Regions from separate parts of the Oceanisphaera submarina genome, predicted to be linked through region 2. Evidence: predicted binding sites of a transcription regulator. Region 2 holds the regulator's gene; each other region holds the start of a gene.
The links. Region 2 encodes LexA, which represses DNA repair genes until DNA is damaged. Its sites were predicted from a motif close to ANCTGTNTNNNNANACAGNT; they were not measured.
Positions count from the first base shown of each region.

Region 1: a site for LexA is predicted at 2,733-2,752, ahead of recN (DNA repair protein RecN). Genes of this name have one in related genera too.
Region 3: a site for LexA is predicted at 2,114-2,133, ahead of ACLEIV_RS00880 (DUF4250 domain-containing protein). Genes of this name have one in related genera too.

Region 1 is NZ_JBKGFN010000018.1:65,243-70,202, reverse strand. Features, by position in the region: gene udp (uridine phosphorylase) at 197-955, shown strand; gene recN (DNA repair protein RecN) at 1,039-2,709, opposite strand; gene nadK (NAD(+) kinase) at 2,838-3,722, opposite strand; gene grpE (nucleotide exchange factor GrpE) at 3,907-4,509, shown strand; gene dnaK (molecular chaperone DnaK) at 4,645-4,960, shown strand, end outside.
Region 2 is NZ_JBKGFN010000005.1:29,830-34,789, reverse strand. Features, by position in the region: gene plsB (glycerol-3-phosphate 1-O-acyltransferase PlsB) at 1-2,078, opposite strand, end outside; gene lexA (transcriptional repressor LexA) at 2,227-2,838, shown strand; gene coxB (cytochrome c oxidase subunit II) at 3,491-4,612, shown strand; gene ctaD (cytochrome c oxidase subunit I) at 4,622-4,960, shown strand, end outside.
Region 3 is NZ_JBKGFN010000001.1:164,255-169,214, reverse strand. Features, by position in the region: gene ACLEIV_RS00895 (SulP family inorganic anion transporter) at 1-600, opposite strand, end outside; gene ACLEIV_RS00890 (phosphate-starvation-inducible protein PsiE) at 1,016-1,417, shown strand; gene ACLEIV_RS00885 (hypothetical protein) at 1,535-2,092, opposite strand; gene ACLEIV_RS00880 (DUF4250 domain-containing protein) at 2,270-2,467, shown strand; gene ACLEIV_RS00875 (thiopurine S-methyltransferase) at 2,624-3,280, shown strand; gene ACLEIV_RS00870 (YjiH family protein) at 3,610-4,960, shown strand, end outside.

The DNA of each region.
Region 1 (4,960 bases), on a different contig from region 2:
GCATTATATCCTGTGTGACTTGTTGGGCATGATAGCTGCTGACGATGGGCTTGTAAAAGCCGAGACCACCTCAAGATTCCGGCAATGGGGGTCTGACCCGTCAACAGCCCATAGGTTCAGTGTCGTCAGTGATGGTCATCTGGCTGCTGCTGTCCTATCATCTTCGTTTTTAACGCTTTCTTTCGGGAGTAAGCCAATGGCAAAGCATGTTTTTCACTTAGGGATAACCGATGAGGATCTGCAAGGCGCAACGCTTGCCATTATTCCGGGGGATCCGGAGCGGGTAGCGCGCATTGCCAGTCAGCTGGCGAATGCGCGCTACCTGGCCAGCAAGCGGGAGTTTACTTCCTGGCTGGGTGAGCTGAGCGGCAAGCCGGTAGTGGTCTGCTCGACCGGTATCGGTGGGTCTTCGACTTCCATTGCGGTGGAAGAACTGGCCCAGCTGGGGGTAACGACCTTCCTGCGTATCGGAACCACAGGCGCCATTCAGAGTCATATCAATGTCGGTGACATGATAGTAACCCAGGGCTCGGTCCGGCTTGATGGCGCCAGCAGTCACTTTGCCCCCATGGAGTTTCCGGCGGTCGCCGATTTTGACTGCACTTGTGCACTGGTCGATTCAGCTCGTGATCTGGGTATTGCACCTCATGTCGGGATCACGGCTTCGTCGGATACTTTCTACCCCGGTCAGGAGCGTTACGATACTCATTCGGCCCGCATGCTGCGCAAGTTTCAGGGTAGCATGAAAGAATGGCAGGGCATGGGGGTGCTGAACTACGAAATGGAGTCGGCTACTCTCTTTACCATGTGCTCCAGCCAGGGGCTGAAGGCAGGTTGTGTTGCCGGGGTTATCGTTAATCGTACCCAGCAGGAAATTCCCGACGGCGTCACCTTGGAGCAGGCCGAGCAGCAGGCGATTGATATTGTCATCGGGGCTGCTCGCAGATTGGTATGACGACAAGACAGCATTAAGTCGCAAGCGATAAATTGTCGGTAAAAATCTTTTCTGTAGGACCGAATATATTTGGCCCTACAGCCTCACGCCTCACCCACCAGCAGCTCCCGGGCATTGGCCAGGGTATTAGCGGTGATCTTGTTGCCACCCAGTAAGCGAGCCAGTTCCTGCAGCCGGCTGTGTTCATCCAGCTCCTGCATGCGGGTTTGGGTATCGTTGTTGGCGCTGTCTTTGCTGACAAAATAGTGTTGATGGCCATTGCCGGCCACCTGAGGCAGGTGGGTGATCACCAGTACCTGGGTGGAGTCTCCCAGCTGGCGCAGCAGCTTGCCGACCACCGCCGCGGTCGGACCGCTGACACCCACATCGACCTCATCGAAGATAAGGGTCGGGGTTTCGACCTTTTGCGCTGTGATCACCTGAATGGCCAGACTGATACGCGACAGTTCGCCACCCGAGGCCACCTTGGCCAGTGAGTTCATGGGTTGACCCGGGTTGGTGCTGACCAGAAATTCGACTCTGTCTATACCCAGTGGAGAGTAACCAGCACCGTTATCTGTGGTCACGGTAATTTCAAAGCGGCCGTGCTCCATGCTCAGTTGATGCAGGCTTTGGGTAATCTGCTGATTCAATGACTGGGCATAGCGCTGTCGACTCTGACTGAGCCGTTCGGCGGCCTGCAGAAACTGTTCCCGGGTCTGTTCGACTTCTTCATCCAGCTCCTGCAATCGGCTGTCGTTATGATCCATCTCCGCCAGCCGGGTTTTGATTTCCCGATGAAAGTCATGTAACGCAACCGGCTGTACGTGATGCTTGCGCGCCAGTTCCATCACCTTGCCGAGTCGGGCTTCCACCTCATGCAGCCGTTCCGGATCCAGCTCTAGCCGGTCCAGATAGCGGCTTAGCTCGCCGTGGCCTTCTTCCAGCTGGATCAGGCTGCTTTCTATCATTTCCTGCACCGGGCCGAGTCGCTTGTCCATCTGATTGAGTTCAATCAATACCTTCAGCCCCTGGCGTAACAGCTGCAGGGCGTTGGTTTCTTCACCGTCAGCCAGTACATTGAGGGCCAGCTGACAGTCGTTGAGCAGCTCGGCCCCGTTGGCCAGCCGCTTGTGCTCGGCTTCAAGCGTGGGGAATTCATCATCGGCCAGGGCCAGCTCGTCGAGCTCTGCCACCTGGTATTCCAGTAGCTGGCGCTGAGCCTGCCACTGGGTCTGCTCACTTTGCAGCTGCTTGCGTTCGTTGCTGAGTTGGCGCCATTGTTGATATTGCTTGCTGACCTGTTGCATCAGCTGATGATGGCCGGCATAGGCGTCGAGCAGGCCGCGCTGGTAATCGGATTTTTGCAATGCCTGGTGGGCATGCTGACCATGAATGTTGATAAGCAAGGCACCGAGGGCCTTGAGTTGAGACAGGGGGACCGGGGTGCCATTGATATAGCCACGAGACCGCCCCTCGCGGCTCAGGGTGCGGCGCAGAATGCATTCGCCTTGCTCATCCAGCTCTTGCTCGCTCAGCCAGGTTTTGACCCGGGGCAGCTTGTCGATACGAAAACGGGCGCTGATGTCGGCCTTGTCGGCACCGGGGCGCACCGAGTCTGCATCGGCCCGCTCGCCCAACGCCAGGGCAAGGGCATCGATGGCGATGGATTTACCGGCACCGGTTTCGCCGGTAATGCTGGTCATGCCCGGACGCAAGTCCAGCTCGAGAAAGGAAACAATGGCAAAATTGCTGATGGTGAGCTGAAGCAACATGGTGGAACCCCTGCACAAAATAATGCTGTATAGAGATACAGTATACTGTGGTTTTGTACAGTGCAAGTTGTTCGTGAAGAGTGAGGAATAAAACGCGAGGAGAAATTCATCCCTCACTTTTCACGTGATCAGAACAGTTTGCTGCCCCAGCCGAGTTTGCTGCGCAGCACTTCAAAGTAATTATGGCCACGGGGATGGAGCAGTTTCAGCTTGTAGGGACTCTTGTTGATATGGATTTCGTCACCGGGTTGCACCGCCAGCGAGACATGACCGTCGCAGCTGATCAGCATCTGCTCGGTCTTGTTGTTGGGGGCCAGCACCAGCTTAACCTGAGAGTCGGCATCGATGACGATGGGGCGGCAACTCAGGGTATGGGGAAACATGGGTACCAGGGTAATGGCGTTGAGATTGGGGGTCAGGATGGGGCCGCCGGCAGACAGCGAATAGGCGGTGGAACCGGTGGGGGTAGCTACTATCATGCCATCGGCGCGTTGGCTGTACATGAAGTGGCCGTTGATATAGACCTCGAATTCGATCATGTGGGCGATTTTTCCCGGGTGCAGTACCGCTTCGTTCATGGCGGTATTGCTGGCCTTGAGCTGTCCGTGGCGATGCACCTGGGTTTCCAGCAAAAAGCGCTGTTCTGCCTGGTAGTCGCCGGCCAGCAGGCGTTCGAGCGGCTGCTCGAAGCTGTCCGGAGACAAGTCGGTCAAAAAACCCAGGTTGCCCCGGTTCACGCCGACCACAGCCACATCGAAGCGGGCCAGCACCCGTGCGGCCCCCAGCATGTTGCCGTCGCCGCCCACCACTATGGCCAGATCGGCCCGTTCACCCAATTCGACCATTTCCAGCAGCTCGGCCTGGTCCAGACGTAGTTGTTCGCCCACCCGGCGCTCTATCACCACCCTTAGACCCAGGCCGACAATATGATTATACAGCGCCACCAGTGTCTGGTTGGCGCCTTCGTGATCGGGCTTGCCGATCAGGGCGATGGTATTGAATTCGGTTTCCATTGATATATTGACCTGACTGAGTAGGCAATGTGGTCATTTATTCCCTGACCGATTAATGGCCCATTCTAAATAACCCGGTGACGGTGTGCCACCGGCGTTACCGCTATCGTCAAAATATTCTCTTGAATTCTGATCCTGAGCCCCCATATAGGCACCAAGCTGGTAAACATATACGGGAGACAACATGAGCAAAAAACAACATCAGGTTGACGCGGAGCAAGCCGCCGAGCAGGAACCGCTGACGGTAGAGAGCGAAGAAAGCGCAGGCACAGAGCCGACCCAACCGGATGCAGCTTATGTCGCCGGGCTGGAGCAACAGCTGGCCGATGCCACTGCCAGTGCCCAGGCCGAGAAAGACAATGCCTTGCGTGCCCAGGCCGAGATGGAAAATCTGCGCCGCCGTGCGGCACAGGACGTAGAAAAGGCACAGAAGTTCGCACTGGAAAAATTTGCCGGCGAACTGCTGCCGGTAATCGACAGCCTGGAACGTGCACTGGAGCACACCGATAAAGAAAGTGATGCATTTCAAGCGGTCTATGAAGGTGTGGAGCTGACCCTGAAGTCCTTGCTGAACACGGTGGAAAAGTTTGGTGTCCAGACTATCGACCCCCAGGGGGAAGCCTTCGATCCGAACAAGCATCAAGCCATGAGCCTGGTGGAAAATGCCGAGGTGGCCCCCAACTCGGTGCTGGCGGTCATGATGAAAGGCTATGAGCTGAACGGCCGGGTACTGCGCCCCGCCATGGTCATGGTGGCCAAAGGGCCAGCCATAGACACTCAGGCTTAATTCAGCCGAAATATCGGCTTTTGCCTAAAAAAATGTGATGTGTGTCTTGAAAGCCGTTGGTGGCAACCACATATAGGCTCTAAAGCAAAACACGAAACGCTTACGATTGAATTCAAGATATTGAGAGAGGATTTTATGGGTAGAATCATCGGCATTGATCTGGGTACCACCAACTCTTGTGTTGCTATCCTGGACGGGGATACCCCGCGGGTTATAGAAAACGCCGAGGGTACTCGTACTACTCCCTCCATCATCGCCTATACCGATGACGGTGAGACCCTGGTTGGCCAGCCCGCCAAGCGTCAGGCGGTGACCAACCCGCATAACACCCTGTTTGCCATCAAGCGTCTGATCGGCCGTCGCTTTGAAGATGAAGAAGTACAGCGTGACATCAAGATCATGCCGTTCAAAATTATCAATTCCGACAACGGTGATGCCTGGGTTCAAGCCA
Region 2 (4,960 bases):
CGGATAATCCGGGCCAGCAGCAGTAACTGCATTTGCTGCCGGGGGACGACCCACCAGCCCGCCTGGCGAAATTCGACGAGCCCCAGGCCCTCCAGAGTTTTCAGTTGAAGCTCCAGCTGCGCCGGCAGCTGTGACGGTGTGACGTTGAGAAACAGCTCGGCCCTGAGCAAGGGATACAAACGCTGCAAGCGGCGCAGTAATTCTGTGGTGACCATACCTTCGTGCCGTTCTATCAGGGTGGACAGCAGCGCCGGCAGGGCGAACAGGTGCAAGATGTTGTTGCGATAATAGCTGAGCAGTACCGATTGCCGTCGGTCGAGGTGGATGATCTCGCCCAGTCGGTTGCTTTCCCGCTTGAACTTGTCGAGCTCCAATGCCTGTTCCAGTAATTGTTCGCCGTCTTGCTCCGGTATGACCACATCATCGCTGTAACGACAGCTGCGCAGGTAGTCCAGATAAAGCTGTACCTGTCGTTGCAGCTGCCGGCGGGTGAGCGCCTGCCGATCCGAGGCCAGCAGGGCGGTGGCGCTCAGGGTCAGGCCGTTAACCGCGGCGGCGGCATTGATTCGGGTCATCACCTCGCGGGCGAGAGGGGAAACCAGATCGCGGGCATGGCCGGTGGCTTGTCGGGCTAGCCACTCGGCCAGCGGCAAGGGTTCGCCGAAGTTGACGAAGCCCCGGCCGAAATTGCGTAATTTGTGCAGTATGCCCAGTACCTGCCAGACACTTTCCTGCTGCTTGCCGCTGCCCTGTAATTCCTTATGGTAGGTGCTGACCTCCACTACATGCTCATAGCCCAGGTAGACCGGGATCAGGGTGATGGGACGATCGCCGTTCTCCATGGCGGCGCCGAGTGTCATGGACAGCATGCCGGGTTTGGCCGGCAGCAGGCGGCCGGATCGGGAGCGGCCACCTTCGGCGAAATACTCCACCGCATAGCCGCGACGAAACAGCAGCTTGAGATATTCCCGGAATACGGTGGCGTACAGCTTGTTGTCTTTGAAGGTACGACGAATGAAGAAGGCGCCACCCCGGCGAAACAGCGGTCCGGCGGGGAAGAAATTCAGGTTGATGCCGGCGGCGATATGGGGCGGCACCATGCCCTGATGATAAATAACGTAGGACAGCAGCAGATAGTCCATATGGCTGCGGTGACAGGGCAGGTATACCAGCTCGTGACCTTCCTGCGCCAGCTGTCGTACCCTCTCGGCACCGGTGACCGAGAGGCCACGATACAGTTTGTGCCAGAGCCAGCCCAGCAGCCGATCGCCGAAGCGGATCAGCGGATAGGAAAAGTTGGAGGCGATTTCATTCATGTAGTCCTGCGCCTTGCGGCGCGATGACTCTTCGCTTTGCTGCTGCTCGTGGCTGTGATCGATAATGGCCTGCTGCAATGCCGGCGTTTGCAGCAGTTGCTTCAACAGCAGCTCCCGGTTGGGCAACCTGGGGCCCGTGGCCGCCAGCCTTTGTCGGCTGAAATGGATGCGGGCGATACGCGCCAGCTTGTGAGCCAGTCGGGGGTCGGCAGTGGAGCGTTCCAGCAGTTGTGACAGCAGCAAGGGGGCGCTGAAACGAACCCGGTTTTCCCGGCCTTTCAGCAGCACGATCAAGGCCTTGTGCAGGGCATTGGGGGATCGGCTCTGCACTATGCTGAGCGAGGAGGATGTGTCTCCTTCCCGGCCCGGTGCCCGGCCCCAAAACAGGGTAACCGGCACCAGTTGAATAGGCGTCTGTTGCCGCCGCTGGGTAAGCAGCAACTGGTTGAACTCCTCCAGGTAAGGAGTGACGCTGCGGGGGCGGTCACCGAGGGTGTCCGGCTTGTCCAGGCAGATAAATCGCGGTAGCTCATTGCCGTTCAGTCGCAGCGGTTCGAAGGGGCCGGGTAGGCCCAGCCGTTCGGTGCTGAGCTCCAGGGTCAGCAGATCGGAGATCGAGGCGGTTTTCAGTATATAGACTACCGGTCTGGCCGGATCGATGGCCAGTTCCGCCACCGGATCGGCAGGCAAACTCTTGTGGTTGACCAGGGTGGCGATCAGCGGCCGAAACAGGCGTCGACCGAAAGGGGACCCGAACATCATAAAGCAGGAATTCCAAGATCAATGCGGCCGCAAAGATTATCAGATCGGACCTCCGATGTCTTGAGGCGAGCCGCCCCGGATTTTGTACTTGCTCTGGCGGATTTACTGGATATACTGACAGTTAACTGTATAAAAAAACAGGTCCATTATGAAAGCCCTTACGCCTCGCCAGTCTCAGGTACTGGAGATCATCAAAGAGCATATTCAGCAGACCGGGATGCCGCCGACCCGTGCCGAGATTGCCCGGACTCTGGGTTTTAAATCTGCCAATGCCGCCGAAGAGCATCTCAAGGCACTGGCCAAGAAAGGCGTCATCACCATGATGCCCGGTACCTCTCGTGGTATTCGCCTGACCGAAGAGGAAGAAGAGGCGCTGGGGCTGCCGCTGATCGGGCGGGTCGCCGCCGGTGAGCCCATACTGGCCCAGCAGCATATCGAGAGCCACTACAAGCTGGATCCGTCCCTGTTTCACCCTTCGGCCGATTTTCTGCTGCGGGTAAAGGGGATGAGCATGAAAGACATCGGCATCATGGATGGTGATCTGCTGGCGGTACACAAGACCCAGGAAGTCCGCAACGGCCAAGTGGTCGTCGCCCGGCTGGACGATGAAGTGACGGTCAAGCGTTTTCAGCGCCAGGGCAGCAAGGTCAGCCTGTTGCCCGAAAATGAGGAGCTTTCTCCGATAGAGGTGGATCTGCGCAGTCAGGAGCTGATTATCGAAGGCCTCGCCGTCGGCGTGATCCGCAACGCCGACTTCTGATTTTCCTCTGATCTGAACAGCGCACTCCGGGGTGGTTCATCTGCCCCGCTTCCTTTCTGGTTTTCCGTCTCGAATGTATGCTCCCTCTTCTTGAACATCGAGTTGCCCTTAAGCAGCGCTAACGGGCGACTCCTATTCCTTCGCTAAGCCCTAATACCAGTAACATTAAACACTCGATCTGTTTGACTGTCATGCCAATCCCGGACAAAGGGCCCGCTCCACCGACTCGCTCAAGCACCTCCTTGTGAGGCTCAGCACATGACGTCCCTGTCATGTGATGGTCGGTGGAGCAGATCCCTTTGCCCTCCTTGATGTTCCGGCGCGCCCTCTGCAGGCAACTCGGAGTTCCAGAAGAGGCAACAGAGAACGGCTCCCACGACCGTGAAATGCCAGGGACGGCATTTCCGAGCTCCCACGGATGGGTTTATGGCGTGTCGAGGGAGGCGGCTGTGTTGCCTCTGGTCTGGGGGCCTCAATATGACCAGATCATTACTGGGATTGGTATAACTTCCTTTTTTACTTCAATTTTTTACTTTTTCATTATCAGTGCTTTACTTAGTGAGTGCCGGGCCGAGGGATGTGGTAGCCCGACAGGCACTGACTCGTTATATGAGTACACCAAAAATACAGGAAGAAACTTTTGGGGGTGCGTGTGAAGCCGATTATTCTGCTGTTGTCCTTGCTGACAACCCTGCCGGTGCGGGCTCAAGCCCGTTTGAATATGACCGAAGGGGTCACCGATATCAGCCAGAAGGTATATGGCCTGCATATGACGATACTGATCATCTGCGCCATTATCGGTCTGCTGGTGTTCGGGGTCATGTTCTGGGCCATTATCCATCATCGAAAATCCAAAGGTGCCCGGGCGGCGCAATTTCATGAAAGCACCAGGGTCGAGATCCTCTGGACCCTGATCCCCTTCGTCATTCTGATTGCCATGGCCGTTCCTGCTACCCGCACCCTGGTGGCGATGGAAGACGCCTCTCAATCCGATATCACGGTGCAGGTCACCGGTTCCCAGTGGAAGTGGCATTATCGTTACTTCGACGAGGGGGTCGAGTTCTACAGCCTGCTGGCCACCTTGCCCCAGCAAATAGAGGGTCGGGTGGCCAAGGGGAAGAACTATCTGCTCGAAGTCGACCAGCCGCTGGTGCTGCCTACCGACCGCAAAATCCGTTTTTTGATCACTTCCGATGACGTTATCCACTCCTGGTGGGTGCCGGCGTTCGCGGTGAAAAAAGACGCCATTCCCGGCTTTATCAACGAGGCCTGGACCCGCATCAACGAGCCGGGCCTGTATCGAGGCCAGTGTGCCGAGCTGTGTGGCAAGGACCATGGTTTCATGCCGATAGTGGTGGATGCCCGTTCTCCCGAGGAGTTCGACGGCTGGCTGGCCCAGGCCCGGGCCAGCCAGGCCGAGGCCAAGGCCGCGGAGCAGGAACTGGTGGCGATGGAAATGACCATGGACGAGCTGATGCGGTTGGGTGAGCAGGTTTATCAGCGCAGCTGTGCCGCCTGTCACCAGGTCAGTGGCGAAGGAATACCCGGCGCCTTTCCGGCACTCAAGGGCAGCGAGCTTGTTCTCAACGACAAGGCCGGCCACATCAATGTCGTGCTGTACGGCAAGGCCGGCACCGCCATGCAGAGTTTCGACAAGCAGCTGGCGCTGAAAGAACTGGCCGCGGTGATCACCTATGAACGCAATGCCTGGGGTAACAACACCGGTGAGCTGGTGCAGCCCGGCGATATCAATCAGGCCAGGCAGGGACAATAGGGGGCAGGGATGACACAGCTAAACGTAACAGACACCGCCGATGAGCATATGAACCACGAAGAGGCGCATCATGGACCGGCCAAAGGCTTCAGCCGCTGGCTGTTTACCACCAACCATAAAGACATCGGGACCATGTACCTGCTGTTCAGCCTGACCATGTTCTTTATTGGTGGCGGCATGGCCATGGTGATCCGGGCCGAGCTGTTTCAGCCGGGCTTACAGCTGGTGGAACCGAACTTTTTCAACCAGATGACCACAATGCACGGTCTGGTGATGATCTTCGGCGCCGTGATGCCGTCCTTTGTCGGTCTCGCCAACTGGATGATACCCATGATGATAGGGGCGCCG
Region 3 (4,960 bases), on a different contig from region 2:
CAGCTCGCCCATGTCACCCACGGTGCGTATATCGATGCCGAAGGCAATGGCGACCAGGGTCAGGCTGACGATGCAGACCAGGGGAGAAGGCAGCAGTTTGCCCACGACCGGCACCAGCGGCAGCAGATATATGATACCCAGTCCGGCGGCGGTCATGGCATACACATGCCAGGTGACGTTGGTCAGTTCGGGCAACTGGGCCATAAAGATAAGAATGGCCAGGGCGTTGACGAAGCCGGTGACCACGGAGCGGGACACAAAGCGCATCAGCTCGCCCAGACGCAAATAACCGGCCAGGATCTGCAGTACACCGCACAACAGGGTAGCGGCCAGCAGATATTGCAGACCGTGCTCCCTGACCAGGGTCACCATCAGCAGCGCCATGGCGCCGGTGGCGGCAGAAATCATGCCTGGACGGCCACCGGCGAAGGCGATGACCACCGCCATGCTGAAGGAGGCATAGAGACCGACTTTCGGGTCGACGCCGGCGATGATAGAGAAGGCGATGGCTTCCGGGATCAGCGCCAGGGCAACCACCAGGCCGGCGAGCACGTCTCCCCTTATGTTGAAGAACCAGGTTTGCTTGATATTCGGTAGCATTATTATTGTTCCAGGGTTGTGGGTCGGGTGTCGTACCGGCGTGGCATCGGGGCGGGCGCGGTGGTACGGATTCATTAACTTGTATGGACAAGGTTGTATGGGCAAAGCAAAACGCTCGCACAGGGGCGAGGCAAGGCACTGACAAGCGCGGTGGATACTGGGTGTGCGGGCTAGGGCGGTGTGTTCGCTTTATTCAAAAAGTTCATACAAGTTTAATTTCTTATAAGTTATGTGAGTGAAAACGCGGTTATTATAGGGGTCGGCCCGGATGGGAACAAGACCGGATCCAGCGGTCTCGACCCGGGTGTCGCCACCTTTACGGGCTGCACTCTCTTCACAGACCGGGCAACAAAAGTGTCAACCTGGCTGCAAGCCCGGAAATGTATTCTGTTTACATCAAATCGAAGGGAAGTCTATGAGTAATAACCGCATGTTGGGCAGCAAGGTACTGGATGTGTTGCAGCACATTGGCCTGATCATCGTGGCCGCGTCCACGGTGGCGGCGGTGGGCATTGAAATTGGCCATATGTGGCGAGCCAGAACCGTGACCCTGGCCGACTTGCTGCTGATGTTTATCTACCTGGAAGTGCTGGCGATGGTTGCCATTTACCTGCGTTCCGGTAAGTTGCCCATTCGCATACCGCTCTATATCGCCATCGTCGCTTTGGCTCGTTATCTTATTCTGGACATGAAAGGCATGGACAGCTGGCGGCTGTTCACGGTGGCCGGCGCCGCTCTGGTACTGGCGGTGGCGATATTGGTGATCCGCTACGGCCACGTCAGGTTTCCTTACGACAAGGACGAAGGCGGGCACTGAGCAGGCGGTTCTAACGCGTCGTTTCTCTATACCGTTTCTTTTAAGGCCGCCACCCTATGGCGGCTCTCGCCGGATTAACCCCATCCCAGTAAACAATCGATCTGTTCGATTGCCATATCAATCCCGGATAAAGGACCCGTTCCGCCAACCCGCCTTGGCGGAGATCACGGCATGCAGCGAACCGCATTGTCTGGCTGCGGGTCTCATGCCGGTCATGAAATGGCCGGGGGTACATCTTGCCTGAACGGATGCAGCCGGCAGGGGATCGTGCTGGTTGACCATGAACACACTTTGGCGACGATGGCTGCCGGTGGGCAGCGTGAGATCGGCTGACTGCCAGCACACCAGGGCGGCAATGCCGGTGCAGGCCATGGCCTGTTGCAGCAGCTGCCTGGATGCCCTTTTTACCTCTATTACCCGTGCCGGATTGACGTCTGCCTCCACCAGTGCCCGGCGTGACAACGGCGCCGGTGCATTGGCGATCAATATCCACCCCCGGTTATCGCGACTGATGGCGGCCAGATTAGCCAGCAGGCGAGCCTGTTGAGCACTGTTCCAGTGAGTAATACGCATGATGGGGTTGTCTGCTTCCCCCTGATGGGACTGGCTCTGGGGCATGAATGCAAACGCCTGCTCACGGGATAACGGCTCATGGGAAAACAAGAGAGTGGCCATACGGGATCCTTGTTGCTCGGTTACTGTTTTTATATACAGTAGTGGTCGGTGAAGCATCGGTCAACAAAATACTGTTTAAATGAACAGTATTTTTGGGTGGGGCAGTATTTTACGCTCCGGCTATAGTATTCGTTGATCCGGCTATATAGAGCCCAAAAAACCAGACGGGAGAACGACATGGACAAAACGTTACTGGAGCGAATGGATAACCATATGGTGCTGAGTATTCTGAACGAGAAGCTGCGTCTGGAGTGCGACAGCCTCACGGCATTGCTGTCCCGTTACGAGCTGGACAGCGGCTGGCTGATGGCGCGTATGTCACAAATTGGCTACCGCTACGATCCCAACAGCAATCAGTTCAAGCCGGGGGCTTGATAGACAGGGTGTCAAGCTGCGATAGTCCCGGTTTTATCAGGGGCTGTTGACCTCTTGCGGCCGAATTTCGTTCGAGTTAAACGCGTTTAGCCGAACCCACAAACTGCGGCACAAATTACGTCGAAAGGTCAGCAGACCCTCACAATAGGAGTCGACATGGAAGCAGAGTTCTGGCATCAGCGCTGGCAGTCTTCGCGCATCGGATTTCACCGCCAGCAGGTTAACTCCCAGTTAAGCCGGTTCTGGCCCGGCTTAACGCTCTCGGAGCAGACCGAGGTGCTGGTGCCTCTTTGCGGCAAGAGCCGGGATATGCACTGGCTGGCGGAGCAGGGGCATCCGGTGGCGGGGTTCGAGCTGTCGCCGCTGGCGGTGCAGGACTTTTTCGCCGAAGCCGGGCTTGAACCCGACTCGGAGCAATCAGGTGACTATCGATGTCGACATGCCGGCCGGATACGCCTGTATGAAGGCGACTTCTTTCAGGCCGACAGCCTGCAGCGCCGCTTCGATGCCGCCTATGACAGGGCGGCGCTGATTGCCCTGCCGGAGTCGATGCGTATCGCCTATGTCGACTTGCTGGCGCGATTGCTTAACCCGGGGGCGGTTCTGCTGCTGATCACCGTGGATTATGCTCCCGCCCAGCAGCAGCAGTCGCCGCCCTTTGCGGTGCCCGAATCGGAAGTCCGGCGGCTGTTTGAGGCGCATTTCACCGTGGAGCGGTTGGGGCATATAGAAGAAGGACAGCACAATCCCCGGGTAGCGTCGGGGGAACGGCAGTTCTTCGATGAGTTGTGTTTTGTGCTCCGGCGTAAATGAGTTGTCCAGGCTGCCCCGGCAGCCTTTTTTATTTTTGTGCGCCGGGTCGGTTTCCTTGACCCCGAAAAATCCCTATACTCCCGCCTGCTTTAACAAAATAGAACAAAAATCTAACATGACCCGCCTTGGTGGGGATATGTTTTGGTTTTTTCTTTTGATTAAATATATTTGGCTGTAAAATAAGTATTCAGCAAGATGGCTACAATGTGATGATTTATTCATTGATGGGTTGGTTTTATTCCCTTATGTCTTGCTGGGCCGCATAAAACAGCGGTTTTTACCTTTTTTAGCCGAGTTGGGCGTTGTGACCCGATAAGGAAGGAGTAACCATGGAAAATACCTTGAAAGGGCAGGCTGCGGTTGGTAAACGCAATCTGCTGATGTTTTTGCTGCCCTCGCTGCTGGGCATACTGCTGTTCATGACCCCGGTCAGCTATAACGGCGATCTGACCATCATGATAGCGGTGCTGGCCAAAAGCCTGCAGGCGGCGTTGTCGGATTCGCTCACCATTATAGTGACCGGCGTTATCAGCCTGTCGGCGGTAGTGACCCTGTTCGCCACCCTGTTCAAACCGGCGTTTGTCACCCGCAGCTCTTTTTTGAATACCCTGTTCAACGTGAGTCCTGTGTGGTTGGTAAGCCGGCTGCTGGGCGCCGTGTTCGTGGTGATGGTTTACACCCAGGCCGGCCCGGAAATTCTCTATAGCGGTGACACCGGCGGCCTGGTGCTGAACGATCTACTGCCGGTGCTGTTTGCGGTCTTTATCTTTGCCGGTCTGCTGTTGCCGTTACTGCTGGACTTCGGCCTGCTGGAATTTGTCGGCACCCTGCTGACCGGTATCATGCGGCCGGTGTTTCGTCTGCCCGGTCGTTCGGCGGTAGACTGCATGGCCTCCTGGCTGGGCGATGGCAGCGTGGGTATTCTGCTGACCAGCAAACAGTATGAAGGCAGGCATTACACCCAGCGCGAGGCGGCGGTGATCGGCACCACCTTCTCGGCGGTGTCCATCACCTTCAGCCTGGTGGTACTGGCTCAGGTGAAACTGGAGCATATGTTCATTCCTTTCTACCTGGCGGTATGTCTGGCCGGTATCGTCGCGGCCATCGTCGTGCCGCGTCTGCCACCGCTGTGCTGGAAGAAGGACACCTTCATCAACGGTGAAGCGCGCCCGAGCAATGACGAAGAGACCCCGGCCGGTTATTCCCGTTTGAGCCACGGTTATCACCTGGCACTGGCCCGTGCCGGCAAGGTGGAAAGCCTGGGCCGGGTGGCCTGTACCGGCTTTCACAATGCCCTGGACATGCTGCTGGGTGTACTGCCGGTGGTGATGGCCTTCGGTACCCTGGCATTGGTGATTGCCGAAACCACGCCGCTGTTCAGTTGGCTGGGCATGCCCTTTGTGCCGCTACTGGAGCTGCTGCAGATCCCGGAAGCGGCCGCCGCCTCCGAGACCATGGTGGTTGGTTTTGCCGACATGTTCATTCCGGCCATTCTCGCGACCTCGATCGAGAGTGATCTGACCCGCTTCGTGATTGCCGCCCTGTCGGTGACCCAGCTTATCTATATGTCGGAAGTGGGCGCCCTGCTGCTGGGCAGCAAGATCCCGGTGAATATAGTGGAGCTGTTTGTCATCTTTCTGCTGCGCACTCTGGTCACCCTGCCGGTGATTGCGCTCATCG